3 regions of the Pseudoflavonifractor sp. HNCC25GI2 genome follow, and region 2 is predicted to be linked to each of the others. Evidence: predicted binding sites of a transcription regulator. Region 2 holds the regulator's gene; each other region holds the start of a gene.
What was found. The regulator HrcA, encoded in region 2, represses chaperone genes, less so after heat shock. The targets are predictions, from matches to a motif close to TGTTAGCACTCNNNNNNNNNGAGTGCTAACA.
Positions count from the first base shown of each region.

Region 1: the regulator HrcA is predicted to act here: its motif matches at 4,679-4,709, upstream of AC3YUO_RS01460 (co-chaperone GroES).
Region 3: the regulator HrcA is predicted to act here: its motif matches at 5,661-5,691, upstream of clpB (ATP-dependent chaperone ClpB).

Region 1 covers NZ_JBYUOW010000001.1:307,539-317,617, forward strand. Annotated here, with positions in the region: gene AC3YUO_RS01440 (TraB/GumN family protein) at 1-693, opposite strand, end outside; gene AC3YUO_RS01445 (SPFH domain-containing protein) at 848-1,822, opposite strand; gene AC3YUO_RS01450 (NfeD family protein) at 1,845-2,273, opposite strand; gene groL (chaperonin GroEL) at 2,655-4,283, opposite strand; gene AC3YUO_RS01460 (co-chaperone GroES) at 4,346-4,630, opposite strand; gene AC3YUO_RS01465 (diacylglycerol/lipid kinase family protein) at 4,842-5,750, opposite strand; gene AC3YUO_RS01470 (THUMP domain-containing class I SAM-dependent RNA methyltransferase) at 5,829-6,947, opposite strand; gene murI (glutamate racemase) at 6,984-7,805, opposite strand; gene yycI (two-component system regulatory protein YycI) at 7,913-8,728, opposite strand; gene AC3YUO_RS01485 (hypothetical protein) at 8,744-10,057, opposite strand; gene AC3YUO_RS01490 (ATP-binding protein) at 10,050-10,079, opposite strand, start outside.
Region 2 covers NZ_JBYUOW010000002.1:20,545-30,623, forward strand. Annotated here, with positions in the region: gene dnaJ (molecular chaperone DnaJ) at 1-104, opposite strand, end outside; gene dnaK (molecular chaperone DnaK) at 256-2,109, opposite strand; gene grpE (nucleotide exchange factor GrpE) at 2,364-2,933, opposite strand; gene hrcA (heat-inducible transcriptional repressor HrcA) at 2,955-4,019, opposite strand; gene AC3YUO_RS02680 (hypothetical protein) at 4,226-4,438, opposite strand; gene AC3YUO_RS02685 (DUF6364 family protein) at 4,542-4,700, shown strand; gene AC3YUO_RS02690 (MATE family efflux transporter) at 4,742-6,109, opposite strand; gene AC3YUO_RS02695 (cysteine desulfurase family protein) at 6,221-7,360, opposite strand; gene AC3YUO_RS02700 (hypothetical protein) at 7,548-9,083, shown strand; gene AC3YUO_RS02705 (thiamine diphosphokinase) at 9,106-9,771, shown strand; gene AC3YUO_RS02710 (NTP transferase domain-containing protein) at 9,802-10,079, shown strand, end outside.
Region 3 covers NZ_JBYUOW010000006.1:36,143-46,221, forward strand. Annotated here, with positions in the region: gene ftsH (ATP-dependent zinc metalloprotease FtsH) at 1-211, opposite strand, end outside; gene rlmB (23S rRNA (guanosine(2251)-2'-O)-methyltransferase RlmB) at 432-1,220, shown strand; gene AC3YUO_RS09280 (hypothetical protein) at 1,263-3,557, shown strand; gene AC3YUO_RS09285 (DUF1294 domain-containing protein) at 3,603-3,884, opposite strand; gene AC3YUO_RS09290 (2-hydroxyacid dehydrogenase) at 3,895-4,884, opposite strand; gene AC3YUO_RS09295 (Hsp20/alpha crystallin family protein) at 5,131-5,562, shown strand; gene clpB (ATP-dependent chaperone ClpB) at 5,735-8,365, shown strand; gene AC3YUO_RS09305 (C39 family peptidase) at 8,454-9,323, opposite strand; gene AC3YUO_RS09310 (TrpB-like pyridoxal phosphate-dependent enzyme) at 9,447-10,079, opposite strand, start outside.

The DNA of each region.
Region 1 (10,079 bases), on a different contig from region 2:
CATGGCGGTAAACTCCATCACCTGCTGCACATCGTTGAAGTCCAGCTCAAAGGACACCTGCTCAGAATTGAGGATAATGTCCCGCAGCTGCTTATGGAAGGGGTAGACGTTGTTCCGGTCAGTATGGATGGAGCCCAGCAGGTACAGCGTGTTGCCGTTTCCGGTAGCCTTCCACAGAAGGCCCAGGGAACCGGCGTTCTGCCCGTCATACAGGGCCAGAATCAGGCTGTTGGCCATGGTAGCCGCCTCCAGCAGGGTGCAGGGCCGGTCCAGATGGAGCCCGGTCCCATCGCCGCACAGGGCGCCCACGGAGACCATAAACGCCTCAGGGCCCTCCTCCACGCCAGGGAACGCATAGTCGGCAGCCGCCTGATAGAAGGCATTGACCACGCCGCCGCGGGTGGTGTCCAGCACCAGGCCCTCGGTATCCGCCGTCCGCTGCTCCACACCCAGCAGGGCCAGCTTGTCGGAAACTACTTCCGTCATGGCGGTCACCTGTTCCTGGGTCACTACCTGGTTGTGCTGGGTATAGATTTCATCGCCCACCAAGCCCATGGCATAGCTGTCGGCCAGCATCCCATAGGCCCACAGGGGAAGGGGTTCCGCAGTTACAGAAGCCTCCTCCGCGGACGCAGGGGCGAGGGTACCCGCCATCAGCCCCAGGGTAAGCAGGAACGCAAGCAGTCGTTTCATTTTTCCTCTCTCCTCTCATTTCATTTGAAACATCCGGTTTTTTCCATCATATCATACGCCCCGGCAAAGTCAAATTAAAATAGAATTAAGGTTTGAACCGGTCCCGGAACAACACAATGCCCCCGCCGGAACAGCCGGCGGGGGCGGTGATGAATCAGGTCTTGGGTACCGTTTTGGTAATGGTTGCCTTGGGGTCCTCCGTGTCAAAGACCGTCTTGGCTGCGGCGGCCAGACCGGCCAGGCCCTGAATCTCGCTGGGAATGATGATCTTGGTGGCCTTGCCGTTGGCAGCCGCCTCGAAGGCCTCCAGAGCCTTGATCTTGATGACGCCCTCGCCAGGCTGCGCCTCGTTGATGAGCTTGATAGCGTCAGCGGTAGCCTGCTGCACCTTCAGGATGGCCTCAGCTTCGGCCTCGGCCTCCAGAATCTTGGCCTGCTTGGCACCCTCAGCCTGGAGAATGGCGGCCTGCTTGGCGGCGTCTGCCCGGAGGATGGCGCTCTGCTTCTCGCCTTCTGCCACCAGGATCTGGGACTGCTTCTGGCCCTCAGCCTGGAGGATGGCCTCACGGCGTTCACGCTCAGCCCGCATCTGCTTCTCCATGGACTCCTGGATGTCGCGGGGCGGCATGATGTTCTTCAGCTCCACCCGGTTGACTTTGATGCCCCAGTTGTCGGTGGCCTCGTCCAAGATGGCCCGCATCTGACCGTTGATGTGGTCGCGGCTGGTGAGAGACTGGTCCAGCTCCAGGTCGCCGATGATATTGCGCAGAGTGGTGGCAGTCAGATTCTCAATGGCGGACATGGGATTTTCTACGCCGTAGGCGTACAGCTTGGGGTCGGTAATCTGGAAGTAGATGACCGTGTCAATCTGCATGGTCACGTTGTCCTTGGTAATAACCGGCTGGGGCGGGAAGTCCACAACCTGCTCCTTCAGGGACACATTCTTGGCCACGCGCTCAAAAAGGGGCATCTTGAAGTGCAGACCCACACCCCAGACCGTGCGGAACGCACCCAGGCGCTCGATGACGAAGGCCCGGGACTGGGGCACTACCTTGATGCAGGAACCCAGGAGAATCAAAATAAACAGCGCCAGAATAACCCAGGGGATAATCTTCAATATCAGTTCCATATGTACTCCTTTTCCGCGCCGGTTACAGCGCTTCCACAAACAGCTTTACTCCCTCAATACGCAGCACCCGCACCTCTGTGCCCACGGAAATGACCACATCGTGTTCGCTGCGGGCAGACCAAACCTGACCGGAGACATTGACCTGTCCCTTCCCCTCCACATTGTCGATGGCCTCGGTGACCACAGCGGTCTTTCCGATCACCCGGTCAGCGTTGGTGGGGGTACGGCTGGTCTTCAGAAGCCGTGCGGCAAAGGGGCGAATCAGCGCCAGAGACAGACCGGACAGCACCAGGAATACCACGATCTGAATCCAGATATTTCCTCCCAGCACCGCAGCAATCAGTCCGCCCAACGCACCCACCGCAAACCAGATGAAGGTGAGTCCCACCGTCAGGGCCTCGCCAATCACCAGGACAACGAGGGCAATGAGCCAAATCGTGCTTGGAAGCATATGAACTCCTTTCCCCCCGGGCCGATCTACCCGGAGCTTACTGGTGTCTTCATCATAGCACATTGCCACAAGGAATGCCACCAAAAGATATTCAGTTCCATTAAATTTCTCTTAAAATTTCAGGTTGTTCTTTCGTTCTCGGGCTCCGTTCAGGGGCCGTTCCCGCTTATCCGTGGGCGCTCTCCGCTCGCCTTCGTCGTAAGATTCTTATCCCTCACCCTGCCGTCCAGACGGCAGGTCTTGCTCATTCCGCCACTCCTCCTCTCCCGGCCAAACCCGCTCTGCTGGGCTTTGGCCGGGTCCCCAGGTCGGCTTCGCCGACAAGCCCCAGCCCACAAAAAAGCCCGCGGCACGAGGCCGCGGGCTTTGGAATCGTTTGGCTTAGTACATGCCGCCCATGTCAGGGGCAGCAGGGGCAGCGGGTGCGGGGGGCTGGGGCTTGTCGGCGACCAGAGCCTCGGTGGTCAGCAGGGTGCTGGCGATGGAGGCAGCGTTCTCCAGAGCGGAGCGGGTCACCTTGGTGGGATCCACGATGCCAGCGGGAATCATATCGCAGTACTCTTCCTTGTAGGCGTCGAAGCCATAGCCGATCTTGCCGGACTCCTTGATCTTCTCCAGAACCACGGAGCCGTCGATGCCGGCGTTGGCGGCAATCTGCTTCACAGGAGCGGTCAGAGCGCGGGCAATAATCTGCACGCCGGTCTTCTCGTCGCCCTCAGCCTCAGCATACAGCTTCTCCACAGCGGGGATGGCATTCAGGTAAGCGGTACCGCCGCCGGCCACGATGCCCTCTTCCACGGCGGCGCGGGTGGCGTTCAGGGCGTCCTCGATGCGCAGCTTCTTCTCCTTCATCTCCACCTCGGTGGCAGCGCCGACCTTGATGACAGCCACGCCGCCGGCCAGCTTGGCCAGGCGCTCCTGCAGCTTCTCACGGTCATAGTCGGAGGTGGTAACCTCGATCTGGCTCTTGATCTGACCCACGCGGGCCTTGATCTCCTCGGAGGAACCAGCGCCGTTGACGATGGTGGTGTTCTCCTTGGTGACCTTCACCTGACGGGCCTGGCCCAGCTGGCTCAGCTGAGCCTCCTTCAGCTCCAGACCCACATCGGCGGAGATGACCTGGCCGCCGGTCAGGATGGCGATATCCTGCAGCATCTCCTTGCGGCGGTCGCCGAAGCCGGGTGCCTTGACGCACACCACGTTCAGGGTGCCGCGCAGACGGTTCACAATCAGGGTGGACAGGGCGTCGCCCTCCACGTCCTCAGCGATAATCAGCAGCTTCTTGCCGGACTGAACCACCTGCTCCAGCAGGGGCAGCAGCTCCTGGATGTTGGAGATCTTCTTGTCGGTGATGAGGATGAGGGCGTCGTCCAGGTTGGCCTCCATCTTCTCGGTGTCAGTGACCATGTAGGGGGTGATGTAGCCCCGGTCAAACTGCATGCCTTCCACGACCTCGGAGTAGGTCTCGGCGGTCTTGGACTCCTCGATGGTAATGACGCCGTCGTGGCCCACCTTCTCCATAGCCTCGGCAATCAGAGCGCCGATGGCCTCATCGCCGGAGGAGACAGTGCCGACACGGGCGATGTCAGCAGAACCGTTGACCTTCTGGCTGTTGGCCTTGATGGCCTCGATGGCAGCATCGGTAGCCTTGGAGATGCCCTTCTTCATGACCATGGGGTTGGCACCGGCAGCCAGATTCTTCAGGCCCTCGCGGATGATGGCCTGAGCCAGCAGGGTGGCGGTGGTGGTACCGTCGCCGGCCACGTCATTGGTCTTGGTGGAAACTTCCTTCACCAGCTGGGCGCCCATGTTCTCAAAGGGGTCCTCCAGCTCGATCTCCTTGGCGATGGTCACACCGTCGTTGGTGATGAGGGGAGCGCCGAACTTCTTGTCCAGCACCACGTTGCGGCCCTTGGGGCCCATGGTGATCTTTACGGTGTCAGCCAGCTGATTGACGCCCTTCTCCAGGGCCTTGCGGGCTTCCTCGCCGTAGCAAATAATCTTAGCCATAACAAAAACCTCCAATATATGAGAATGGATTTACAACGATAAAATGATGGCGTCTGAGCAGCTTACTCGACAATGGCCAGAATGTCGTTCTGACGGACGATGGTAACTTCCTCGCCGTCCAGCTTCACCTGGGTGCCGGCGTACTTGCTGGTAATCACCTTGTCGCCCACCTTCACGGTCATCTGGACCTCCTTGCCGTCCACCAGTCCGCCGGGACCGACAGCCAGCACCTCAGCCACTTCGGGCTTCTCCTTGGCGGCGCCAGTGAGGATAATGCCGCCCTTGGTGGTCTCCTCGGCCTCCACCAGCTTCACAACCACGCGGTCAGCCAAAGGCTTGAGTTTCATAACGGGTTCCTCCTTATATTGATATTTGGTATTAACAAATTCAAGTTGGTTTAGCACTCATTTTGTCCGAGTGCCAAATCCAAGTATGATGATACCTGTTTCCAGCAAAAAAATCAACCCCTTTTTTCAAAAAATTGGGGTTGATTTTTTTAAAGTTTACGTTTCGTTCACAAAGTTTTGATGGGAGTGCTAATCCCCATTTCCTCGCCCCTCACCAGTGGGCCCCCTGGGGGTAGAAGAAGTTCACCTTCTTCTCCGACAGCCGCACGGTGAACGAGGTATCCCGCATCACCTCGCCGTCCACCACCGTGGTAATGGTCTGGTTGGAGGAGTAGGTGATGCTCTGCCCGTGGTAGTCCCGGATCAGCTGGGGATAGTTCTTATATAGTCCCTTGGCGTACTTGCCCACCAGCCGGACAAAGGTAAAGAGGCTGACCTTGGGCACCATCAGCATATCCAGCACTCCGTCGTCCGGCATGGCGTCAGCCACCGGCATGAAGCCGCCGCCGTAGTGCCGTCCGTTGCAGATGCACACGATGGCCGTGTCTCCACGCCAGTCCAGGTCTCCCATTTTGACCTCCATAGGCCGGGTGATCCCCTTGAACAGGATATTTTCCACCAGGGAGACGATGTACGCCCCCTTGCCGGAGAGAAACCGCCAGTCCTTGTAGCGGTGGACGTCGGCGGCGATGCGGGCGTCCACCCCGGCACACACCACGTCCAGCCCCAGCTTGCCGTTGCAGTCCATCAGGTCCAGAGAGGCCTGCGGCCCCACAGCCAAGGCCTCCAGGTCATAGAAAATTGTCCGGTAGTCCGGCCCGAAGATCTTTAAAAAGTCATTGCCCGTCCCCTTGGGCACACAGGTAATGGCGGCGTTGGGATATCCCGCCGCCCCGTTGACCACCTCGTTGAGGGTTCCATCCCCGCCGCAGGCGTAAATGCGCACGTCCTCTCCGGATTCCGCAGCCTGACGGACCAGACGGCAGGCGTCCCCCTCCCCGGTGGTATAGAGCCGCTCATGGGGAAAGCTCAGCTGGTCCAAAAGGCCCTCCAGATGGGCGTTGCTCTCCTTCTTCCCCGCCGCCGGGTTAATTATAAAAATATGTCGGATACCCGCCACCCTCTTATCTCTTTCTAAACCATCTCTCCGCCCTCCGGCAAAGTCGGCCATGCGAAACGGCGCATGCCCCACTCCTGCTCAGAGGTACATGAAGAGATCGCACTTCAGCATGCCGTTATAGAGCTTGCGCTTTTTATCGGCCGGCTTGCCGAAGGTACGCTCAAACTCGGTGTGGGAGGAGAGGAGAAAGAGCTTCCAGCCCTCCGGGAACTTGGCCCAGGCCTTTCCGAAGGCCCGGTACAGCTCCTCGGCCTCCCGCCGCTCCATAATTCGTTCGCCATAGGGGGGATTGGTCACCACCCGCCCCCGGATGCCGCCCCAGTGGAAGGTGCGGGCGTCGTCCACGTCAAAGCGCACCAGGTCGTCCACCTCAGCCAGCTGGGCGTTGTGCCGGGCCAGCTCCACGGCCTGGGGATCCAAATCGCCGCCCCATATCTCGTAGTCCCCGTCAAACTCCTTGTCCATGGCCTCGTCCGCCGCCTCCAGCCACAGCTTCTTGTCCACGCAGGTCCACTTCTGGGCGGAGAAGGTGCGGTTGAGGCCGGGGGCCCGGTTTTTGGCGATGAGTGCGGCCTCGATGGGAATGGTGCCGCTGCCGCAGAAGGGGTCACACAGGGGATCCCGCCCCTTGTACCGGGAGAGCATCACCATGGCGGCAGCCAAAGTCTCCCGCAGGGGCGCGGCCACGCCCTGGGCCCGATAGCCCCGCTTGTGAAGGCCCGCCCCGCTGGTGTCCAGCATCAGGGTGGCAGTGTCCTTCATGATGGAAAACTGAATCTGGTAGAGAGCTCCCGTCTCCGGCAAGGTACTGAGGCCGTACTTCTCCCCCAGCCGGGCGGCCACCGCCTTCTTCACAATGGACTGGCAGGCGGGCACCGAGTGGAGGGTGGAATTGAGGCTGTGCCCCTTCACCGGGAACTGTCCCTCCCGAGGGATAAACCGCTCCCAGGGCAGGGCCCGTGTCTTCTCATACAGGGCATCAAAGTCGCCGGCGTGGAAGGTCCCCAGCACCAGCAGCACCCGCTCTCCGGTGCGCAGATTCAGATTGAGCCGGGGCAGATCGGCCTCCGTTCCGCCGCACAGCACCCGTCCGTTTTCCGCCCGCACCTCCGGCAGGCCCAGGCGGCGCATTTCATCGGCGCACAGCCCCTCCAGCCCAAACAGCGTGGGCACCGCATAGGTCAGTCCCTTATCCACAGGCAACACCTCGTTCTTTCTCTGTCTGTTCCCGCCTTACAGCTCCATGGGCGGGTAAAAGGCCACCGAGCCCAGCCGCTCCAGCCCCACCTGCTTGGCCCGCAGGGCGTACTCCTTCACGTCTCCGGTGGTAAAAATGTCCAGCCGGCCGGGAATACCCGCCTCCCGGCGCAGCCCCTCCCGGTCCAGGTAGTCCCGCAGCTCCAGAGCCATCTGCTCCGCCGGGTCTACCAGAGGCAGGTCCGGGTACAGCTTGTGGATGCTGTCGGCCACCAGGGGGTAGTGGGTACAGCCCAGCACACAGCACTGGATTTTGTCCACCAGCACCATGTGGTCCAGCTCCTTATGCAGGTTATCCTCCACCTGGGCCATACCGGCCGGATCGCCCAGGTTGTGCTCCACCAGCCGGGCCAGATCGGGGCAGCCGCAGCTGAGCACCACAACCTTTTTGGGGCTCTGGGCCCGGATACGGCTGGGGTAGCACCGGGACTGGTGGGTAAAGACGGTGGAGATGACCCCCACCTTCTCCACATCCATGCGGGACACCGCGTCCGCTCCCGCCTGCACCGCGTTGATGGTGGGGCAGGACACCGCGTCCTGGCACTGCTCCACCACACAGGAGATGGTATTACAGGCCACCAGCAGAGCCTTCACCTTCCTCCGCTCCATGAAGCGGAACATGTACCGGGCCATGGCCACGATGGTCTCCCGGGGATGATTCCCGTAGGGAATGTGGGCCCCGTCCCCCAGATAAATCAGATTCTCCCCCGGCAGCAGCTTCTGCACCTGCCGGGCCACACTGAAGCCCCCAATTCCCGAGTCAATGACCCCGATGGGGCTGTCCTTGCTCAATTGCATTGACACACTTCCTCAATCTCTCCGTTTGGGCCGATGCCCATTCCCGGGGCCGCCCCGCCCAGCATAGCACACCGGCTGTGCGGGAAGGGGCGAAAACGCCGCGTTTCTCAGACCACCCGGCTCAGCTCCCCCGTCAGGGTGTCCAGCTGATAGGCCCCGGTATCCGTGGTGATCTGCCACACGGGGGTCAGGGTCATGGGGCCGGACAAGGCGGTCACCGACACATAGCCGGGAGTAATGGTATCAATCCGGCTGCACACGTCGCCCAGGGCGTTGAGCCCGTTCCAAAAGTTGATGAGCGCGGTGACCACCGTGATGGGCTGCCGGGTGGTGTCCTCCACCGGCTCGCCGATGAGGCGCCGCCCGGAGGTCATGGCTGTCAGGCAGCCGTCGGAAATCTCCAGGGTGACCTGCTGGGTAAAGAGGGGATACCCGTTCCAGGTCTGGCGGAACACCAGCGCATCCTCCTTCTCACTCAGCACTTCGCCCCGAAAGTTCAGCTTCTCCAGCAGCTCCGTGCAGTCCTTCACCCGGTCCTCCCCCATAGGGAAGGCGCCGGAAGAGAACTCCGCACTGAAGGACCCATCGCTGTGAAACTGGATGGAGCCGGTGGAGTTGGAGTAGCGGTACACACCCGCTCCCCGGTCCTCCACGGTTACCCCCTGTCCCAGCAGGGCGGCAGCCAGCTGGCTCTCCTCCTCCAGGTTCCGCTCCACCGTCTGGGGCAGCAGTTCCATGGTCTGAGGCACCTGCTTCTCATCCACCGTGATTCCCCGGTCCGCCAAAAATTGGATGGCTTCCTCCCGGGCCTGCCGCTGCAGCTGACTGTTGCGCAGCTCTCCCTGGGCCACGAAGACCAGCAGGCACAAATTGGTGAGGATCAGAATGATCAGAATGATGTTTTTCAGCTTTGGCCATTCCATCGTCTCACCTCCGCTTTAAGCTCCGTTCCCGGTGGCCGCCCAGGAGGCGCTCACCGTCTCTCCTCCGTTGTCGGAGTAGACCAGCAGCAGCTCCTCGCCCTCCAGGCCCATGGCCTCCATGGCCGCCGCCGCCTGGGGAATGGGCAGAACCACCGAGGTCTCTCCGCTGTCTGTATAGCTGCGGTAGCGCAGCACAAACCGGGTAATGCGCCCGTTTTCCACCTGGAACCAGGCCGCCGTTCCGTCCTCCAGCCGCACCGGGATGCCGTTGAGGCAGTAGTTGAAGGATACCTCCAGCCCCTCCTCGCTCTCCCGAACCCCGGAGAAATACAATCTGGCCTGCCCTGCATTGCTGCCCACCGTCGCCGCGGCCAGCTTCCGGCAGGCCTCCACCACCTGAAACAGGGTGGCGTCCTCCGGCTGGGCAGCCGCCGTGAAGAGGCTGCTGCCCTCCTCGGCGTGGTACTCCACCACTCCGTTTCCCGAAAGGCGCAGGTTATCTCCTCCGATACGGGCCACCCGCTCATCCCCTACGGAGTAGAAGCTGCTGGAGTTCACGGGCAAATCCAGGGCCGTCATAATCTGCTCCAGGGCACTCTGGTCGCCGGAGAGCGGATTCTTCACCTGATAGACGTCGGGAGTGGGCACGCTGTCCGTCAGCAGAGTATCCGGATCCAGCCAGTCATACTGTCCCGATTCAAAGGCATAGTAGGCCCCGTTATCCTGGAGAGACACCAGCGCCTCGGTGAGATGCTGGCCGTTGGCCACCTCGGACAGGCAGCGGTAGTAGCTTCCGTCGTTCCGGTCCTGGTAGTACAGAGCCACCGACTTCTCCCAGACGGTGAGCACCAACCGGCGCACCGTGGCGGTATTGTCTATCTCCTCCCCGGCCAGCCAGCCGGAGAGCACCGTCAGGGGAATTTCCCCCTGAAAATCCAGGCAAAGGCTGGGCGGAGTGGTCAGCGCCTGCTCCCACTGGCTGCGGGTGACCTCCTCCGGCGCCCCGGCGCTGGACAGCGTCTCCACCAGCAGGCCGACCACCTGCTGAAACAGGCCGTCCACCGCCACCTGATCGTATTGCAGGGCGCAGCGGCCGGTCCGGGTCTCCCCGGGCAGGCTGGCCACAATGCGCAGCGGTCGGGCGTCGGCCCGCGTGCCGCCCTGGGTCTCATGGGTCCCGCCCGCAGGCGTCTCCTCCTGCAGAAGCCCGTTGATAGAGCTCATAATCTGGCTGCGGGTGACCAGCCACAGGGCCGAACAGGTCAGCAGTACAATGAGCACATCCTTGGCAAGCTCAATGGCACGCCGTCTTTTTCTTCCCTTATCCATGGTCCGGTCCCTCAATGTTCAG
Region 2 (10,079 bases):
TGGTATTTTTTGGCCAGCTTCCGGTAGGCCTTTTTTAATTCATCCTCCGAGGCGCCCTTGCTGACGCCCAGCACCTCGTAATAATCTCGTTTCTGTTCTGGCATATCCTTGCTCACCTCGATCATGAAAACGCAGAAACGCAGAATGCAGAGTGGTAACCGGGGAGATTCCGCCGGAGGCGGCGTGACATTGGCCCCGTCCGCCCCCGGCGAATCTCAGAATGTCAATTCTGCATTCTGCATTCTTAATTCTGCATTACTTCTTGTCGTCGTCCACGACTTCGTAGTCGGCATCCACCACGTCGGGGCCGTCATTGCCGCCCTGCTGGCCGCCACCGAAGTTGCCGCCCATGTCGGGGCCGGGGCCGGCCTGGCCGCCCTGCTGCTGATAGAGCTTCTCGCTGACGGCGTAGAAGGCCTTGGTCAGCTCCTCGGTGGCGTTCTTGATGGCCTGGGTGTCATTGCCCTTCAGGGTCTCCTTCAGCTTGCCCAGAGCAGACTCCACATTGGCCTTGTCAGCGGCGGGAATCTTGTCGCCCATCTCCTCCAGGGTCTTCTCGGTCTGATAGACCATCTGGTCGCCCTGGTTGCGGACGTCAACCTCTTCCTTGCGCTTGGCGTCCTCGGCGGCAAACTGCTCGGCCTCCTTGACGGCCTTGTCGATGTCCTCCTTGGACATGTTGGTGGAGGAGGTGATGGTGATGTGCTGCTCCTTGCCGGTGCCCAGGTCCTTGGCGGAGACGTTCACGATGCCGTTGGCGTCGATGTCGAAGGTCACCTCAATCTGAGGCACACCGCGGCGTGCGGGAGCGATGCCGTCCAGGTGGAACTTGCCCAGAGTCTTGTTGTACTGAGCCATCTCACGCTCGCCCTGGAGCACGTGGACCTCAACGGAGGTCTGGTTGTCGGCGGCGGTGGTGAAGGTCTGGCTCTTCTTCACGGGGATGGTGGTGTTGCGGTCGATGAGCTTGGTCATCACGCCGCCCATGGTCTCAATGCCCAGGGACAGGGGGGTGACGTCCAGCAGCAGCAGGTCCTTCACGTCGCCGGTGAACACGCCGCCCTGCAGGGCCGCGCCCAGAGCCACGCACTCGTCGGGGTTGATGCCCTTGAAGCCTTCCTTACCGGTGAGCTTCTTGACCATCTCCTGAACCGCGGGGATACGGCTGGAGCCGCCCACCATCAGGACCTTGGAGATGTCGCTGCCGGTGAGGCCGGCGTCGCCCATGGCCTGACGGACGGGGCCAGCAGTGGCCTCCACCAGGTGAGCGGTGAGCTGGTCGAACTTGGCACGGGTCAGGGTCAGATCAAGGTGCTTGGGGCCGGTGGCATCGGCGGTGATATAGGGCAGGTTGATGTTGGTGGAGGTGACGCCGGACAGCTCAATCTTGGCCTTCTCGGCAGCCTCCTTCAGGCGCTGCATAGCCACCTTGTCGCCGGTGAGGTCCACGCCCTCGGTCTTCTTGAACTCGGCAGCCATCCAGTCCATGACGCACTTATCGAAGTCGTCGCCGCCCAGGCGGTTGTTGCCGGCGGTAGCCAGAACCTCGATGACACCGTCATCGATGTCCAGGATGGACACATCGAAGGTGCCGCCGCCCAGGTCATACACCATGACCTTCTGAGCGGTCTCCTTGTCCACGCCGTAGGCCAGAGCCGCGGCGGTGGGCTCATTGATGATACGCTTGACCTCCAGGCCGGCGATCTTGCCGGCATCCTTGGTGGCCTGACGCTGAGCGTCGGTGAAGTAAGCGGGAACGGTGATCACGGCCTCGGTGACAGGCTGGCCCAGATAGGCCTCGGCGTCCGCCTTCAGCTTCTGAAGGATCATGGCGCTGATCTCCTGGGGGGTGTACTTCTTGCCGTCGATGGACACCTTGTAGTCGGAGCCCATCTCACGCTTGATGGAAATCACGGTGCGGTCGGGGTTGGTGATGGCCTGGCGCTTAGCCACCTGGCCCACCATACGCTCGCCGTCCTTGGAGAACGCGACCACAGAGGGGGTAGTACGGTTGCCTTCCGCGTTTGGGATGACAACGGCGTCGCCGCCTTCCATGACGGCCACACAGCTATTGGTTGTACCTAAGTCGATACCGATAATCTTGGACATAATGTTTTCCTCCTAAATATATGAAAGATTGTTATTTACAAAATGAATTGGGAAATTAGATTGTTGCGCCGCGGTGCCTCCGCGCTTCGGGTTGTCACGCTGCAGCGGCTGCGCGCTTCGGCTTGTCACGCTGCGGCGGCTGCGCGACGCGCGGCTTCCCTTCGTCTCGGGCTGGTCTTCAGACCGCTATGCGGTCCTCCGCTCGCCCTCGCTCCGGTCCATCCTCGCTGCTCCGCACGCCTCCGCGCTTCGTTTTAATTGGCCACCTTGACCATGGCGAACCGAATGACCTTTTCGCCGCACTGGAAGCCGGCCTGAAAGACCTCAGCCACGGTGTTTTCACCCAGGGTCTCATCCTCCACATGCATCACGGCGTTGTGCTTCTGGGGGTCAAAGGCCTCGCCCAAGGCAGGAATCTCGGTGATGCCCAGCTTGGAGAGAACCTCCTTGAGCTGGTTCATGGTCATCTCCACGCCCTTCTTGTAGGCCTCGTCGGCGGTCTCCTGCTTCAGGGCCCGCTCCAGATTGTCGTACACCGGCAGGAAGGCCGCGGCGGTCTCCGCCTTGGCATCGGTCCAGATGGTTTCCTTCTCCTTGGCGGTGCGCTTGCGGTAGTTGTCGTACTCAGCGGCCAGACGGAGGTATTTGTCCTCCTGCTGGGCGTTCTGGTCCTTGAGGGCCTCCAGCTCACGGAGCAGCGGGTCCTCCTCAGGGGGTGCGGTCTGCTCGCCCTGAGGCTGCACGGTCTCCTCCTGCTGGGGAGCCGCCTGGTCCTGAGGCGTTTCCTGAACGGGATCCTGCTTTTTTGTTTCCTTTTTGCTCACGTCTGCGCGCTCCTTTTTTCTTTATTCCTTGTCCTCACTGTCCTCGCCGGGGGGCAGCTCGCCCTTGCCGAACATTCGGGTCAGGCTGTCGGCGAAGTAGGACAGACGGGCGGTCACCTTGGCGTAGTCCATCCGGGTGGGACCAACCACACCGATGACGCCCCGCATATTATCTCCAATGTCATAGCTGGCCATGACCACGCTGGTGTCTTTCAAGGCGTCGCTGACATTCTCCGGTCCAATGAGTATGTTCATGTTGGTGCCCCGGGCCAGGCTGACGGGCAGCTTCGAGCCCTCCTGCTCCTCAGCCAGATAGGTCATCAGGGGTTTGGCCTTATCCAGGCTGTGGTACTCCGGGTGCTCCAGCAGATGGGTGATGCCCGAGGTGTGAATCTTTTTCTGGCTCTGGTCGGCCAGGACCTCCACCGCGAAGTCCACCACCAGCGAGATAAGCTCAAAGGCGGCGGGAGCGGTACGGGCCTCCATCTTGTCCAGCGTCTGCTCCATCTCCTCCCGGGTCAGGCCCACGAAGGAGCTGTTGAGCACCGCCGACAGCAGCTGCAGCTGGGTGTCGGACAGGGCGTCGGGCATGCGGATGAGCTTGTTCTTCACCACGGAGTTGTCCGTCATCACCACGGCGATGAAGGCGTTTTCCTCCACCATGAGGAGGTCAAACCGCTTGACGGTAATCCGGGTCTTGGCCTCGGCCATGGTGAACACCGGATAGTCGCTGATCTGGGAGAGCACCTTGCCCGCCCGGTCAATGACCCGGTCCAGCTCCTCCATCTTCAGGTTCAGCGCCTGATTGATGCGCTCGGTCTCCTGAAGGGTGAGCTGGTGCTGATCCATCAGCTCGTTGACATACAGCCGGTAGCCCGCCGGGGAGGGAATCCGTCCCGCGGAGGTGTGGGGCTGCTCCAGAAGGCCCAGGTCGGTGAGGTCCGCCATCTCATTTCGGATGGTGGCGGAGGACACATCCAGTCCCGCCCGCTCGGCCACGGCCTTGGAGCCTACCGGCTCGGCGGTGGCGATATAGGTCTCCACAATGGCGCGTAAAATTCGTTTTTTCCGGTCACTGAGCTCCATGCTTCCACCGCCCTTTCTTTGGTTTATGGTTTTAGCACTCATTATCCCCGAGTGCTAAAGATAATGTACCACCGGGTACAAAAATTGTCAATAGGCACTTTATGAATTTATTTTAAACAAATCGGCCGGACCTTTCTTTGCAGAAAAGCCCGGCCATTGCTAAAATTAAACGCCAGAAATGGACGTGTTTCCTGGGGCAGGCGCACCTACCGCTCCTGCTCCCTCCGACGGGCCGCCCAGTCCTCCAGGCGGCCGTATATCCCCCGGAACCACTCGGTCAGCGGATTGCCCCGAAAGCCCACCACCACCGGCTTCCACTCCCCGCAGCCCTCGCACAGATCCTCCTCCAGCACCACCTGCTCCGGAGTATAGTGGGTCCCGTTCATCTCGTTCCAGCAATCCAAACAGAATTCTGCCACGGAAATCGCCTCCTTTTAAAATATTACATTATAACACAATATAATGCAATACAATATTTGAACATTGTATTACATTTCCATACAATAAAGATAAGGTGATAATATGGGAATTGAAAAAAAGACTTACAGCTTTCGTCTGGAAGAAGACTTGGTGGAACAGCTCCGGGTCTATGCCAAGGAGGAAAACCGTAACTTATCTAATATGATAGAGACAATCCTTCTGCAGTACGTGTCGAATCGTGTCGATGAGGACAAAAAATAACAGCTCGTTTGAAAAACGAGCTGTTATTTTTTCGTATTCGATTATCCCACCACAGTGAGGTCCCGGACCCACCGGCCGGACCGCAGCCGCCAGACGCCTACGGCAAATTTTCCAATCTGCTCCACGCCGAAGGCCAGATAGACCCAGAACACCGAGGTTCTCAGCAGCACGCCGCACACCACGGCATAGGGGATGGCCACCAGCCACAGGTTGCCCACATCAATAAGGGTGGCCGCCCGCACATCTCCGCCGCCCCGCAGCACGCCCACAATATTGACCGTGTTGAAGTTCCGCAGGGGCATGACACAGGCCATGACGGTAATCATCATGGTAGCCACGGAGCTGGCACCCGCAGAGAGCTTGAACAGGGGGAACACCCACTGGGGCGCCACAAACCGCACAAAGCACAGCAGAAGCCCGCACAGGACGAGGCCGCACATTACCGCAAGGGTATCCATGGTCAGGCCCACGTTCTTCAGGTTCTTGGTGCGTCCCGCGCCGATTTCCCGTCCGATGATGACCGCTGCGGTGGCGGCCAGGCCGAAGGAAAACACGGTACACATCTTTTCCACGTTGCCCGCCACGGTATAGGCGGCCAGAATCTCCGTACTGCCCTCCATGTGGCCCATAATGGTGGGCATAACCGACGTGCCCAGACCCCACATGGTCTCGTTCAGCACCACCAGGCCGCCGTAGCGGAGGAACCGGCGCACCATGGAGCCTCCGGGCCGGACCAGCAGCCCCGCCCGCACCCGGAAGAACCGGGTTTTTACCATATGGGTGACCACAATGACCACCTCCAGGCACCGGGCAATGAGGGTGGCCAGAGCCGCTCCCTGTACCCCCAGGGCCGGGGCGCCCAGGTTGCCGAAGATGAACACCCAGTTCAGGCAGGTGTTCACCGTCATGGAGGCCGCCAGGATATACATGCCCAGGGCGGGATGCTCCATGCTGCGGTAAGCCGCCACATAAATCATAGTGAATGCGTTGCACACATAGGATATACCGGCGATGCTGCCGTATTCAGCGGCCATGGCCACCACGTCCGGCTGGTTGCCGAACAGGCTGAGGAACTCCCGGGGACAAATCAAAAGCACCGCGGCAAAGGCGGAGGATACCAGCAGCACCACCCAGAGTGCCACGCCGATAACCCGGTTGATGGCCTCCATGTCCTGCTTTCCCCAGTACTGGCTAATCAGCACCGAGGCTCCGCTCTGGACACCAAAAATAAACAGCTGCACCACAAAAAGCGGAATATTGGCCAGGGTCACCGCCGCCATGGGCGCCTCGCCCAGCATACCCACCATAAAGGTATCCGCCATACTCAGGGTGCTGGTAATCAGATTCTGCAATACAATCGGGGCGGCCAGCGCCACCACCTGGCGGTAAAAGCCAGGCTCCCGCCTCATGTAAGAAAACACACGTCCACTCCTTTTTCACATTCCTTCCGCGCCCCTCCCGGGGCCCCGGGCCGCCGCCCTTCCCGCGTCGGCCCTCCACTCCTTCCAACAAACGCCCCGTCAGGACAGGGCAGTAAACAGCTGCCGGCCCGCCCGCTCCAGGCCCTGGGCCAGGGCGTCCACATCCTCCCGGGTGGTATCATAGGAGAAGCTCACCCGCAGCACCCCGTCCCGCTCCTTCTTGGGCAGGTTCAGGGCGGCAAAGACATGGCTGGGCTTGCCCTTGTGGCAGGCCGAGCCCGAGGAGACATAGATGCCCAGGTCGCTCAAAAAGCGCACCACCACCTCGCTCTTGTAGCCGGGCAGGGTGATGGGCAGAATGTGGGGCGCGCCCCCCTCGGTCAGCACCCGCAGTCCGGGCACGCTGGCGGTGAGCCGCTCCACAGCGCAGGCCTTCAGATCGGCCATGTGCCGGAGATCCGCCTCCAGCGTCTCCCGGCCCGCCTTCACCGCGGCGGCCAGGGCTGCAATCTGACTGGTGGGTTCGGTGCCCGAGCGCAGGCCGCTCTCCTGCCCTCCGCCCCGAATCATGGGCTGAATGTTCAGCCCCTTGCGCACGTACATGGCTCCAATGCCCTTGGGGGCGTGAATCTTGTGGCCGCTGATACTCAGAAAGTCCACGCCCAGCTCCTTGGGAGTAAAGGGTACCTTTAAAAAGCCCTGCACCGCGTCGCAGTGGAGCAGAGCCGGACAGCCCGCCGCCCGGATGGCCCGGGCCGCCTCCGCCACGGGCAGAATGGTGCCCAGCTCGTTGTTCACCAGCATCATGGACACCAGCACCGTGTCCTCCCGCAGGGCGGCAGCCACCGCCTCCGGGGAAATGGTTCCGTCCCGGCCGGGCTGGAGGTAGGTCACCTCGTACCCCTGCCGCTCCAGCGCCCGGCAGGGCTCCAGCACGGCGGAGTGCTCAATGGCGGTGGTGACAATGTGCTTGCCCTTCCGTTTGTTCAGCTCCACTGCCGCCTGGATGGCCCAGTTATCGCTCTCCGTGCCGCAGGAGGTGAAACAGACCTCCTCAGGCAGACAGCCCAGGCCCAGGGCCACCTCCGCCCGCCACTCCTTCAGCCGCTCTGCCGCCCGGGTGCCCAGGGCGTACCGGGCCGAGGGGTTGCCCCAGCCCTCTGTCATGGCCTCCAGGGCCGCCCGGGCCGCCTCCTGCCGCACCGGCGTGGTGGCTGCGTTGTCCAAATAGTGCGCCATAGTCTCTCTCCTTCCCCAAATTGGGGGTCTTTTGTACTCATACCATCGATATTCTATTCTCTGGCAAATGGAAAGTCAAGGACGGTTTCCCACCTCAACTTTCTGCCGCGGGCCTTGCCAAAAAAAGCGCGGGTGTATATAATGAAACCGTGTTACTTTGCGCGATTATGTGGAAGGAGCGAGGATCATGTCCTCTCCGAAGTGCTGGTCCCGCCAGGCCGCTCTTCTGATTTTTTTCCTCTGCTGTCTCTTTATCGCCTGGAATGTGCCCTATACCCACGATGACTGGGACTGGGGACTGGAAGAAAGCTGGGCTCTCTGGCGCTCCGGCGCCATGAACAGCCGCTATGCCGGTACATTTTTTGTCCTGATTATGACCCGCTCTCCCCTGGTCAAAACCCTGGTGATGGGCTCGGTCATGTTTCTCCTGCCTCTGCTGTCCGTCCGGCTGACCGCTCCTGAGACAGGCAGGGATCGGCTTCCCCTGGTCGGGCTGGCCGGCGGAGTTCTGTTCGCCATGCCCCTCTTCTGCTGGCGGCAGGTCTTTGGCTGGGTGTCCGCATTTGCCAATTTTGTACTGGGCGGTTTGTTCCTGCTGCTGGTCCTGCTGCTGTGGCAGCGGGCCTTTTCCTCCCGGAAGGGCAGCGTTGCACTGCTGTCCCTGGCCCTGTTTTTCTGCTGTCTGGTCACACAGCTTTTTGCGGAAAACATCTCCGTGATGCTGCTGGTGGCCTCTCTGGTGGTGGCAGGCTACGCTCTGGTTACCCGCCGCGCCCGGCTGCCCGCCCTGGCCTCTCTGGCCGCCTGCGCTCTGGGCACCTGGCTGATGTTTCACAACGCCCTGTACTCCGACCTGATGTCCAACGGCCAGGCTCTGGACGGCATCCGCAGGCTGGCCTTTTCCCCGGACGCCCCCCTCCCGGAAATTGTTTCCACGGTTACGACACGCTACTTTACCACATACGAAGCCCTTCCGGGGTTGTTTGAAAACTTCCCTGCCGTCTCTGGTCTGCTGGCAGCGGGCTGTGTATGGCGGCTGTCCCGGCAGGGTGCGCCCAAATGGGCGGTGGCGGCAACGGGCGTCTGGATGGGCGGATACAGCCTCTTCTGCGCCTGGATGATGCACCACCTGATTCTGAATTCCCAGTGGGTCCACCCCTGGCCCCTTCTGCGGGCCGCCGCTCCCCTTCTTCAGCTCGGCCTGACTGCTGTGATCGTGGTGCGGGACCGTCCGGGAACCCGAGCTCCCCGGCTTCTGCTGCTGGCCGCGGCGGCGGGCATGGTGGTTCCCTTTGCCCTCATTCAGGAGGGCGGTCCCAGGTGCCTGTTCCCCTCCGCTTTGTGTCTGCTGCTGTGCGGGCTGTCCCTACTCTCCGACTTCCCCTGGCCCCGCCCGTGCCGCCTGCTGGCCGGGCTGGCTCTGGCTGCCGCGGTGGGCTTTCATGTGTGGGTCTATGCCCTCATCGGAGAAAATGAGGCGGTGCGGATGGAGCAGATTGACCTGGCTGTCCGGGGCGAACGCTCCTCCGCGGTATTCCCCACGGAATCCGAATCCCTCTTCTACTTCTGGGGCCGCAACCCCGGCAACCCGGATCGGGTCCAAAGTTTCCGGCGTTTTTATGGCCTGCCGGAGCATGTTGAACTGGTATTTCTCCCCTATGGCTCCGCCCGGTATTGGCCGGACATTCCGGAAGACATGTGGGAGCAAGCTTCTCGCTTTTAAATTTGGAAAGGAAGTATGCGCTGTGGCAAATTCGTCCGGCATCTGTTATGTGGTGGGGGCCATGTCCCTGACCCCCGCTCTGCGTCCTTACCCCGCCCCCGGCGACTATGTGATCGCCGCCGACCGGGGCTACGACTCCCTCATGGCCTACGGCGTCACCCCCGACCTGGTGGTGGGGGACTTTGACTCCCTGGGCTACACCCCCTCCCACCCCAACCTCATCCAGCTGCCGGTGGAGAAGGACGACACCGACGTGGCCTTTGCCCTGCGCAAGGGGCTGGATCTGGGCTACCGCCGCTTCATTCTGCTGGGCGGCGTGGGCGGACGGCTGGAGCACACTCTGGGCAACCTCCAGATTCTGGACTGGCTGACCACTCAGGGCGCCCAGGGCTTCCTGGCGGGAGAAAAGACGGTGGCCACCGCCCTGCGAAACGGCACCCTCACCTTCCCCGCCTCCATGAGCGGCTACCTGTCCATTTTCTGCAACAGCGGCACTGCCAAGGGGGTCACCCTCAAGGGGCTGAAGTTCCCCCTGGAGGACTACACCCTGCTGGGCAGCTTCCCCATCGGAGTGAGCAATCAATTCCAGGGTCAGGAGGCCACGGTGTCCGTGGAGGACGGTTCCCTGCTGCTGCTGTGGGAGGAGAAGGGCGACTTCTACTCCCTGCTGCCCCGTCTGTGGGTGTAATTTCACTGTGTTACAAAGGAGCGTTTTGATATGACCAACATGAAAGCTCTGGTGCTGGCCGCGGGCAAGGGCACCCGCCTGCAGACGGAGGGCATCGACCTGCCCAAGGTGATGCGCCTGGCCGACGGCAAGCCCCTGCTGCACTATGTAGTGGAGAGTCTGTCCTTCCTGCCCCCCGAGGACATCATCCTGGTGGTGGGCTGGAAGAAAGAGGCGGTGCTGGCCGCCTTCCCCCAGTATCCCCACGCCGTTCAGGAGCAATTAAACGGCACCGGCGGTGCCGTGCAGTATGCCGCCCCCCTGCTGGA
Region 3 (10,079 bases), on a different contig from region 2:
TGATGGTGTATTTGCCCGACTGCATGAGGACGCGTTCTACCTTATCCTCCTGCACCCACTGTTTAAAGGTGGAGTAATCCACCTGTACCTCGTTGGCACTGGCATAGGAGGCCGAGCAGCTGCGGAACAGCAGCGTCAGCACCAGAGCCCACAAAATAAGGGTGATGAGGCCAAAGGTATTTTTTTTGTTGTTTCCCTTGTCTGGTTTCAAAGGAGAATACCTCCGCATATTTCAATAATTTTCCCGTTGAAACAGGTTGCATTGGAGTTTATCATAGCACATTCCTTTTTTAAAAACAAGGAAGCGGGGTGTAAACTTTCTGTGAAAGAAGAAAAAAGCCTGCTGGGCAATTTGCTACTTCCACCCGGCAGTCAAATATGTTATACTGAACAATACCTGTCGAATGGAATTGAAATGGGAGGATGCAGGCATGAACAACAGACCGCCCCTGCGCCGCTCCGCGCCGGTGGAGACGGAGAACGACGGAATCATCGAGGGCCGCAACGCTGTCATTGAGGCGCTGCGGGCCGGCGTGGCCATTGATAAAATTTTTCTGCTGAAGGGCGAGCGGGACGCCGCCCTGGGGCATATTGCCTCCACGGCCCGGGAAAAGGGCATTGTGGTGGTGGACGCTGACCGGCGCAAGCTGGACAATATGAGCCGCACCCACTCCCATCAGGGAGTCATTGCCCAGGCGGCCGTGCGGGAGTACGCCAGTGTGGACGACATTCTGAATATCGCCCGGGAGAAGGGGGAGCCGCCCCTCATCGTGGTGTGCGACGAGCTCAGTGACCCCCATAACCTGGGTGCGGTCATCCGTACCGCCGACGCCGCCGGAGCCCACGGGGTGATCATCCCCAAGCGCCGCTCCGCCGGCCTCACCGCCGTGGTGGCCAAGACCTCCGCCGGGGCGGTGGCCCATGTGCCGGTAGCCCGGGTGCCCAATCTGCCCGCCCTGCTGAAGGAGCTGAAGGAGGAGGGGATCTGGGTCTTCGGCACCGCGGCCGAGGGCACCACCTCCCTCTATAAGGCCGATTTGAAGGGCCCTGCCGCCATCGTCATCGGCAGCGAGGGAGAGGGCATGGGCCGTCTGGTGACGGAGAACTGCGATTTCACCGTGTCCATCCCCATGTTTGGCAAGATCAACTCCCTGAACGCCTCGGCTGCGGCGGCTGTGCTGCTCTATGAGGCAGTGCGCCAGCGCATGGGCGAGGGCTGAGGACCCGCATAAATTTTCATTCAGAGACCGAGGAACGGATCCATGGGCGATCGCGAGAAGAAACAACTGAACAATAACGATGACCTGCAGCAGGTCAAGTCGCTCATCGGGGACGCCGACGGGGATGGATTCTCTCTGGATGACATTCTGGCGGAGTTTGGGTCGGGGCGCTCTGAGGGACAGGGGGCCGTGCCGGTGAAGCCCCGCCAGGAGGAGCAAGACCTGCCCTGGCCTGCGGCGCCCCGCCGGTCCCACGCCTCCCGCCAAGGGAAGGTAGTGTCTTTCCCGGGAAAAAGGATTCGGCCCCAGGAACCGGAGGAGGACGAACCGGAGCAGGAGCCGGAGGAGGAGCGTACCTATCCTCAGGTTCCCCCCGAGGAAGAGGATGAGCCGGAGGAGCTTGAGGACGCGTGTGAAGAAGAGACGGAGGAACCCTCAGAGGAGGAGCAGGAGGAGGACGGGGAAGACGCCGTCATCCAGTTCCCGGAAGAGGAGAGTGTTCTGGGATCCTTTTTAAAGGATGTTACCCGGAAGGCGGACAATTACGCCGACCGGATGTTTGAGGAGGACGAGCGCACCGACCCGGAAGAGGTGCGCCGCCTGGAGCGGCTGATTCCCGGCACTGACCAGGAGGAGGAGCCGGAGGAGGATGTGCGGCGGTTCCGCCGCCCGCCCAAGGTGGAGCCGCCTCCGCCGGATACGCCGCCTCAGGAGCTGGCCCGGACCTATGGGAAGGGCTTGAAGGGCCTGCGGACAAGAGCGCTGCTGCTGTTTTTGCTGGCCGCTCTTGCGCTGGCGCAGCTGATTGTGCCCTCTGTGGGGCTTGTCTGGCTTCCTCCGCTGGACGGAGCTCAGGTGCAAAGCTGGATTGCCGTAGGCCTGCTGGGAGCGGGCGCCCTGTTGTCACTGGACGTGCTGGGAACCGGCATTGGCCGGGCCTTCCGGGGCAAGGTGGAGATGGATACTCTAGCCGCCCTGGCCTGTCTCTTTACTCTGGCAGATGGAATCCTGCTGGCTCTGGAGCCAGGAGAGAAACTGCGCCTTCCCTATACGGCGGTGGTGCTGGCCGACCTCTTTCTGCTGCTCCACGGCCGATATCATAAGCGCTGCGCCCAGCGGTTGTCCTGCCGGGTGGCGGCGGCCTCCTCCAGCCCCTACCGGGTGACCCAGGACGAGGGCAAATGGAACGGCCGGGACGCCTACACCAAGTGGTCGGGCACGGCGGAGGGCTTCGGCAGCCAGATTCAGATGGATGACGGAGCTCAGCGGATTTTTCACCGCGTCTGTCCGCTGCTGCTGCTGGGCGATGTGGTGCTGGCTATGCTGGCCACCGTGGGTGCCGGACATACCGAAAATTTGGCCTGGGGCCTGTCGGCGCTGTTCAGCGCCTCCGCCGCTTTCGGCAGCGGTCTGGCCTACGGCCGGTCCTTTCATAAGCTGGCCCGCCGCCTGAGCCAGAGCGGCGCGGCCCTGGCCGGATGGCCGGGAGTGGTTGGGTCCCGCCGGGGCGGTCGGGTGCTGATTACCGACACCGACCTGTTTCCGCCGGGCTATGTGGAGTTTAATGGCTATAAGGTAATGGGAAATTTCCCCGTGGAGCGGGTGATGGCCTATACCGCCACCCTGCTGCGGGACGCGGGCAGCGGCCTGGCCCGGCTGTTCCATGAGCAGCTGCGGGCCATGGGCGGACTGCTGCGCAACGCCGAGCGCCTGTGCTGCTATGAGGGCGGCGGTCTGTCCGCCAACATCCGGGGCGACCAGGTCTTGGTGGGCTCGGCAGCCTTTATGAACCTGATGGAAATTTCCCTGCCCCCGGGCCTGAACGTAAAAAGCGCCGTGTTCTGCGCCATCAACGGAGAACTGGCAGGTATTTTCGCCCTGAATTACACCCTGCCCGATACAGTCTTCCCCTCGGTGGAGGAGCTGATGCGGGAGAAAATCGGGCTGGTGCTGGCCACCCGGGACTTTAACCTCATCCCCGCCATGCTTCAGCAGCGGTTTAAGCTGGCGGCAGACAAGATGGACTTTCCGCCGGTGGAGCGCCGCCGGGAGCTGTCCGATCCGGAGCAGCCCCACGGGGATACCCTTACCGCTCTGCTGTGCCGGGAGGGCATCTTCCCCTTTGCTGAGGCGGTGACCGCAGCCCGCCGTCTGCGCCGTGCCGCCCGGGTGGGCGCAGTGTTGTGCTGTATGGGCGCGGTACTGGGTATGGCCCTGGCGGCCTACTTGGTGTCCGCTGTGGCTTACAGCTCCCTGTCCCCCCTGAACCTGCTGGTTTATTCCATTGCCTGGCTGATTCCCGTCTGGTTTTCTTCCGGATGGGTGCATCGGTTCTGAATATGAAAAAATCCCTGCTGTCCAATGGGCAGCAGGGATTTTTTACTAAAATCGGTAGGCCAGAAATCCGGCCAGCAGAAGCTGTAAAATCAGCAGAACAGGGAAGCCAAAGCGGAAATACCAGTGCCTGGTCTTGTGGTGGAAGAGATGCATCCCAACCGTACCGCCCAGGGCGCCTCCCAGCAGGGCGGCGAGAAACAGCGTCTTTTCCGGGATACGCCAGGCGTCCCGCCGGGCCTTCCACTTGTCCAGCCCCATGAGGGTGAAGGTAATGAGGTTGATGACTGCCAGCCAGACAAGAACGACTTTTAAGAGAAACGCGGGCATAGAAACTCCTTTACAGTCCGTTGACGATGAAGTTGGGGCGCTTGCCCTCCAATACCAGGCGCAGGCTGTTCCACATGTTGGCGTGGGCCCGGCGGAAGGAGCCGCCGGTGATGCCGCCCAGGTGGGGGGAGTAGATGGCCCGGTCCTGCACCTCCGGAGGCAGGTCCACCAGAGGGTGGTCGGCGGGGGTGGGCTCGGGTGCCAGAGTATCCACGGCGATGCCGCCCAGACGTCCCTCCATGAGGGCCTGACGTACTGCCTGGTTGTCCAGCAGGTCACCCCGGGCGGTGTTTACCAGGATGGCGTTGGGCTTCATTTTGGAGAGGAGATCTGCATTGACCATCTCCCGGGTCTCATCGGTCACCGCGCAGTGGAGGGAGAGAATGTCGCACCGGGCGGCCAACTCCTCCAGAGGCAGGTAGGTAACGCCAAAGTCCTGCTCCACCGCCTCCGGACGGCGGTGGGGAGTATAGTAGTAGAGGGGGCAGCCGAAGGGCTGGAGGCGGCGGGCGGTGGCCTGGGCGATGTCGCCAAAGCCCACAAGGCCCACCGTGCACAGACCGAGCTCCGGGGAATCGGAGACCATCACAGCCTCCTTCATGGTGATTTGCTGTCCGGCTCTGACGGCGTTGTGGCCGGTGATGCCGTGGCGCAGAGCCATGAGCATGAGCATGACCGTGTGCTCGGCCACAGAGGCGGCGTTGCAGCCCTTGTTGTTGCACACAAAAATACCACGTTCCCGGGCGGCCTCCAGATCAATGCGGTTAAAGGCTACGCCCTCGGAGTGGATGAGCTTCAGCTGGGGCAGCAGCTCCATCATGGCCCGTTCCACCGGAGTGATGGCGTCCACAAACAGAGCCTGGGCGTCGGGGTGCCGGGCAGCGGCCTCGTGCAGAGGCTGGTCAATGGGGCAAAACACTGGCTCCACGGGCAGTTGGGCCACAAAATCCGGCTGATAGGCCTGGTAACGGGCCTGAGAACCAAAAATAAGTACCTTCAAACAAATCCCTCCCGGAATAGAATCGACAAAATTAAGTATAACATTCTTTCATTCTTCCGGCAAGAAGCGAGGAGAATGGAGAAAATGAAATTAGCACTCTATATTTGAGAGTGCTAGAATTTACAATTTAGACATAAAGTTTGCGAGAATTGTTCATAATCCGGAGCTATACTAAAGCCAAAGTTAAGAAGGGCCCAGGGAACGGCGAGGTGCCGCAGAAACCCGGCCCGAAAGGAGTTTTGAGTTATGTATAGTTTGCTTCCCTTTGGACGTTACACCAATAATAGTTTGAACAGCCTGTTTGATGATTTTGAGCGCAGCTTCTTCCCCGTGGACCGCAGCCAGATGCCCGCCTTCCGTACCGACATCAAGGATGAGGGCGACCACTTCCTGCTGGAGGCCGACCTGCCCGGCTTCCGGAAGGAGGACATTGACCTGCACCTGCAGGATGGCCTGCTGACCATCACCGCCAAGCACGATGAGACCTCGGAGAACAAGGATGAGAACGGCAAGTATGTCTGCCGGGAGCGCCGTGTGGGTAGCTTCACCCGTTCCTTCAATGTCTCCGGCATTCAGGAAGACGCCATCAGCGCCAGCTATGAAAACGGCGTGCTGAAGCTGACTCTGCCCAAGCAGGGTGAGCCCGAGCCCCAGAGCCGGAAGATCGCCATCCAGTAAGGATGGATATGCGGAAAAGGCAGGCCTGCGGGCCTGCCTTTTCTTTGAAAAAATTTGCCCAACCCCCTTGCCAAATGGGAGGAAATAGGCTATCATAATTTTAGCACTTAGATAATACGAGTGCTAAAACTTAATACAAAAAATGGAAACCCGAAAAGGAGGTTTCTTCCATATGAATATGAATCAGTTTACGCAAAAATCCCTTTCTGCCATCCAGGGGGCCAGGGATCTGGCCCAGGAGTACGGGCAGCAGCAGATTGAGCAGCAGCACCTGCTGCTGGCGCTGGTGTCCGACCAGGAGGGCTTTATTCCCCAGCTGCTCACCGCCATGGGAATGACGGTGCCCAGCTTTGAGGCGGCCATCAAGGCCGAGGTGGAAAAGCTGCCCAAGGTATCCGGCGGCAGCCGGGAGGCAGACAAAATCTATGTGGCTCAGGACGTGGACAAGGCACTGAAGAGCGCCGAGCAGGCGGCAGAGTCCATGAAGGACGAGTATATCTCGGTGGAGCACATCTTCCTGGGCCTGCTGGACAGCGCCAACCGGGAGCTGAGCCAGCTCTACCGCACCTATAACGTCACCCGGGAGCGGGTCATGCAGGCTTTGGCCTCCGTCCGGGGCAATCAGCGGGTTACCAGCGACAACCCGGAGGAGACCTATGATGCTTTGAAGAAGTACGGCTCCGATCTGGTGGAGCGGGCCCGTCAGAACAAGCTGGACCCCGTCATCGGCCGGGATGATGAAATCCGGAACGTCATCCGTATCCTCTCCCGGAAGAGCAAGAATAACCCCGTCCTCATCGGCGAGCCCGGCGTGGGCAAGACCGCCATCGCCGAGGGCCTGGCCCAGCGGATTGTAAAGGGGGACGTGCCCAGCTCCCTGAAGGACAAGACCATCTTTGCCCTGGATATGGGCTCCCTCATTGCCGGCGCCAAGTACCGCGGCGAGTTTGAGGAGCGTCTGAAAGCCGTCCTGAATGAGGTGAAGAAGTCCGAGGGCAAGATCATCCTGTTCATCGATGAGCTTCATACCATTGTGGGCGCGGGCAAGACCGAGGGCGCCATGGACGCAGGCAACCTGCTCAAACCCATGCTGGCCCGGGGCGAGCTCCACTGCATCGGTGCCACCACCCTCAATGAGTACCGGCAGTATATTGAAAAGGACGCCGCTCTGGAGCGCCGGTTCCAGCCCGTCATGGTGAACGAGCCCACGGTGGAGGACGCCATCGCCATCCTCCGTGGCCTGAAGGAGCGCTACGAGGTGTACCACGGTGTGAAAATCACCGACGGCGCCATCATCGCCGCCGCCACCCTCAGTAACCGCTATATCACCGACCGGTTCCTGCCCGACAAGGCTATCGACCTGGTGGATGAGGCCTGTGCCATGATCCGCACGGAGATGGACTCCATGCCCACCGAGCTGGACGTCATCCAGCGGAAGATCATCCAGCATGAGATTGAGGAGGCCGCCCTGAAGAAGGAGACCGACAAGCTCTCTCAGGAGCACCTGGCGGAAATCCAGAAGGAGCTCTCTGACATGCGGGAGGAGTTCAAGGCCAAGAAGGCCCAGTGGGACAACGAGAAGGGCGCCATCGGCAAGGTGCAGAAGCTCCGTGAGGACCTGGAAGCCGCCAACGCCGCGCTGGAGAAGGCCCAGCGGGAGTACGACCTCAATAAGGCCGCCGAGCTCCAGTACGGCAAGATTCCTGAGCTGAAAAAGGCCCTGGAGGCGGAGGAGCAGATTGCCAATGAGAGCCGTCAGCGCTCCCTGCTGCGGGACAAGGTCACCGAGGAGGAGATCGCCCGCATTATCGAGCGCTGGACCGGTATCCCCGTGGCCCGGCTCATGGAGGGCGAGCGGGAGAAGCTGCTGCATCTGGAGGACATCCTCCACAAGCGTGTGGTGGGCCAGGACGAGGCGGTGCGCCTGGTGTCCGAGGCCATTCTGAGAAGCCGCGCCGGCATCGCCGACCCCAATAAACCCATTGGATCCTTCCTGTTCCTGGGTCCCACCGGTGTCGGTAAGACGGAGCTGGCCAAGACCCTGGCCGAGGCCCTCTTTGACAGCGAGAAGAACCTGGTGCGCATCGACATGACCGAGTACATGGAGAAATTCTCCGTCTCCCGGCTCATCGGTGCCCCTCCGGGATATGTGGGCTATGAGGAGGGCGGCCAGCTCACCGAGGCGGTGCGCCGTCACCCCTACTCCGTCATCCTCTTTGATGAGGTGGAGAAGGCCCACCCTGACGTGTTCAACATCCTCCTGCAGGTGCTGGACGACGGCCGGATTACCGACAGCCAGGGCCGCACGGTGGACTTCAAGAACACCATCATCATCCTCACCTCTAACCTGGGCTCCCAGTTCCTGCTGGACGGCATCGATGAAAACGGCGAGATCAGCCAGGAGGCCCGGGACCAGGTGAACGAGCTGCTCAAGCGCTCCTTCCGCCCGGAGTTCCTGAACCGGCTGGATGAGATTGTCTTCTATAAGCCTCTCACGAAGGAGAACGTGACCCACATCATCGACCTGATGGTGGCCGAGCTCAACAAGCGTCTGGAGGATAAGCAGCTCACCGTCACCCTCACCCCCGCGGCCAAGGCGGAAATCATCAACGCGGCCTACGACCCCATCTACGGTGCCCGGCCCCTGCGCCGTTACCTGCAGCACACCGTGGAGACGCTGATCAGCAAGAAGATCATCGCCGACCAGGTGGAGGGCGGCCAAACCCTCACGGTGGATTGTCGGGACGGCCAGCTGGTGGTGGACAGCCACGAGGTGCTCACCGGCGAGGTTATCGACCTGTAAGCCGACTGCGCTGCCGTAAAAATCAATCCCCCGTGCTCTCTGCCAAAGCAGAGAGCACGGGGGATTTTTTATGGGTGGAGTGAGGGATTTACTCCACCGGGGAACAGGCCCACAGATTGCGAATCTGGGGGGCCAGGGTATCAAAGTCCCACCGCTTTTCACTGTTGGAGGGGCGGTTGGGGTCATTGAGGCAAATTTGTCCGTCCTCCATCCCGGTGAGGAGGATGAAGTGGCCGCTGGTGGTGAAGTCGCCGGGACCCATGCTGCAAATGACAGGATGGCCGTTTTTCAGTTCCCGGGTGACAATCCCCTCGTCCAGCGGGAGCTCCTCCGCCTCCAATCCATAGTGGCGGCAGCCCTCCCGCATGAGGTCCCAGCTGGAGCCGGAGCCATCCACGTACCAGCCCGCCTCCTGGGCGTATTGGGCCACCACCCAGGGGGTGATGGTGTTGTCTCCCGTCAGGCCGCACACCGCCATGGACAGCACGGTGGGACCGCAGCCGGTGAGGCCCATCAGCCCATCCCCGTAGGTCTGGTAGCCCCAGCGCTCATCCCACTGCAGGAGCTGAGGAAATGTTCCTTGCTGTACCTCACCCACCGTCTTTGCGGCGGGCTCGTCCTTTTTCTGGGGGTAGTCCAGCACAAAGTCAAGGGCCTCCGGGTTGCGGGCAGCCAGCTCCAACAGTGCTTCGGGATAGCGGCCCGGGTGGTCCAGCAGAGGCTGGGCCTCGGGCTGGCTGTCCGCCAGGGCCTTCAATTCATCGGTCAGGGTCTGGGGAAGCTGAGGCGCGGAATGGAATCCCTCGTAGATCCGGGGCAGAAAGAAAATGGCCAGTCCCAGCAAAATACCGGCAGCAAACAGCTTGGGCAGGGGGCTTCGGCGTTTCCTCCTCCGTTGAGAGGAGCGGGAGCGCCGGGGTGTATCATAGAGGTCATTTGGATCCTGAGAGGAATACATACCATCACCATCTTACAAAAGCCTTGATGCGGCAGGAGCAGCGCCCCTGCCGCATCTTGAATGATATACCCCGGGAATTAAAAAGAGGAAAAGAAAAGATTAAGAAATTCAAAAGATTAAAATTTAAATGCCCTCATTCTGAGGAATCTTGGGGAGAGAGTCAAAGCCCTTCTGAAGGTCCTCGTCGGTGGGGACATAGTCGGTCATGGTACCGGAGAGGTAGGACTCATAGGCGGTCATGTCGAAGTAGCCGGTGCCGGTGAGACCGAAGAGAATGGTCTTGGCCTCGCCGGTCTCCTTGCACTTCAGGGCCTCATCGATGGCACCCTTGATGGCGTGGGCGGACTCGGGGGCAGGGAGGATGGTCTCCCGCTTGGCAAAGAGGACGGCTGCCTCAAAGACCTGGGACTGTTTGTAGCTCACCGCCTCCATGTACCCGTCGTGGTACAGCTTGGAGAGAATGGGGCTCATACCGTGGTAGCGCAGGCCGCCGGCGTGGTTGGCGGAAGGGATGAAGCCAGAGCCCAGGGTATACATCCGGGCCAGGGGGGTAACCTTGCCGGTGTCGCAGAAGTCATAGGCGTACTTGCCCCGGGTGAAGGAGGGGCAGGAGGCGGGCTCCACCGCTACAATGCGGGGATTTTTCACACCCCGGAGCTTGTCAGCCATGAAGGGGGCAATGAGGCCGCCCAGGTTGGAGCCGCCGCCGGCGCAGCCTACCACCACATCGGGGTACTCGCCCAGCTGCTCCATGGC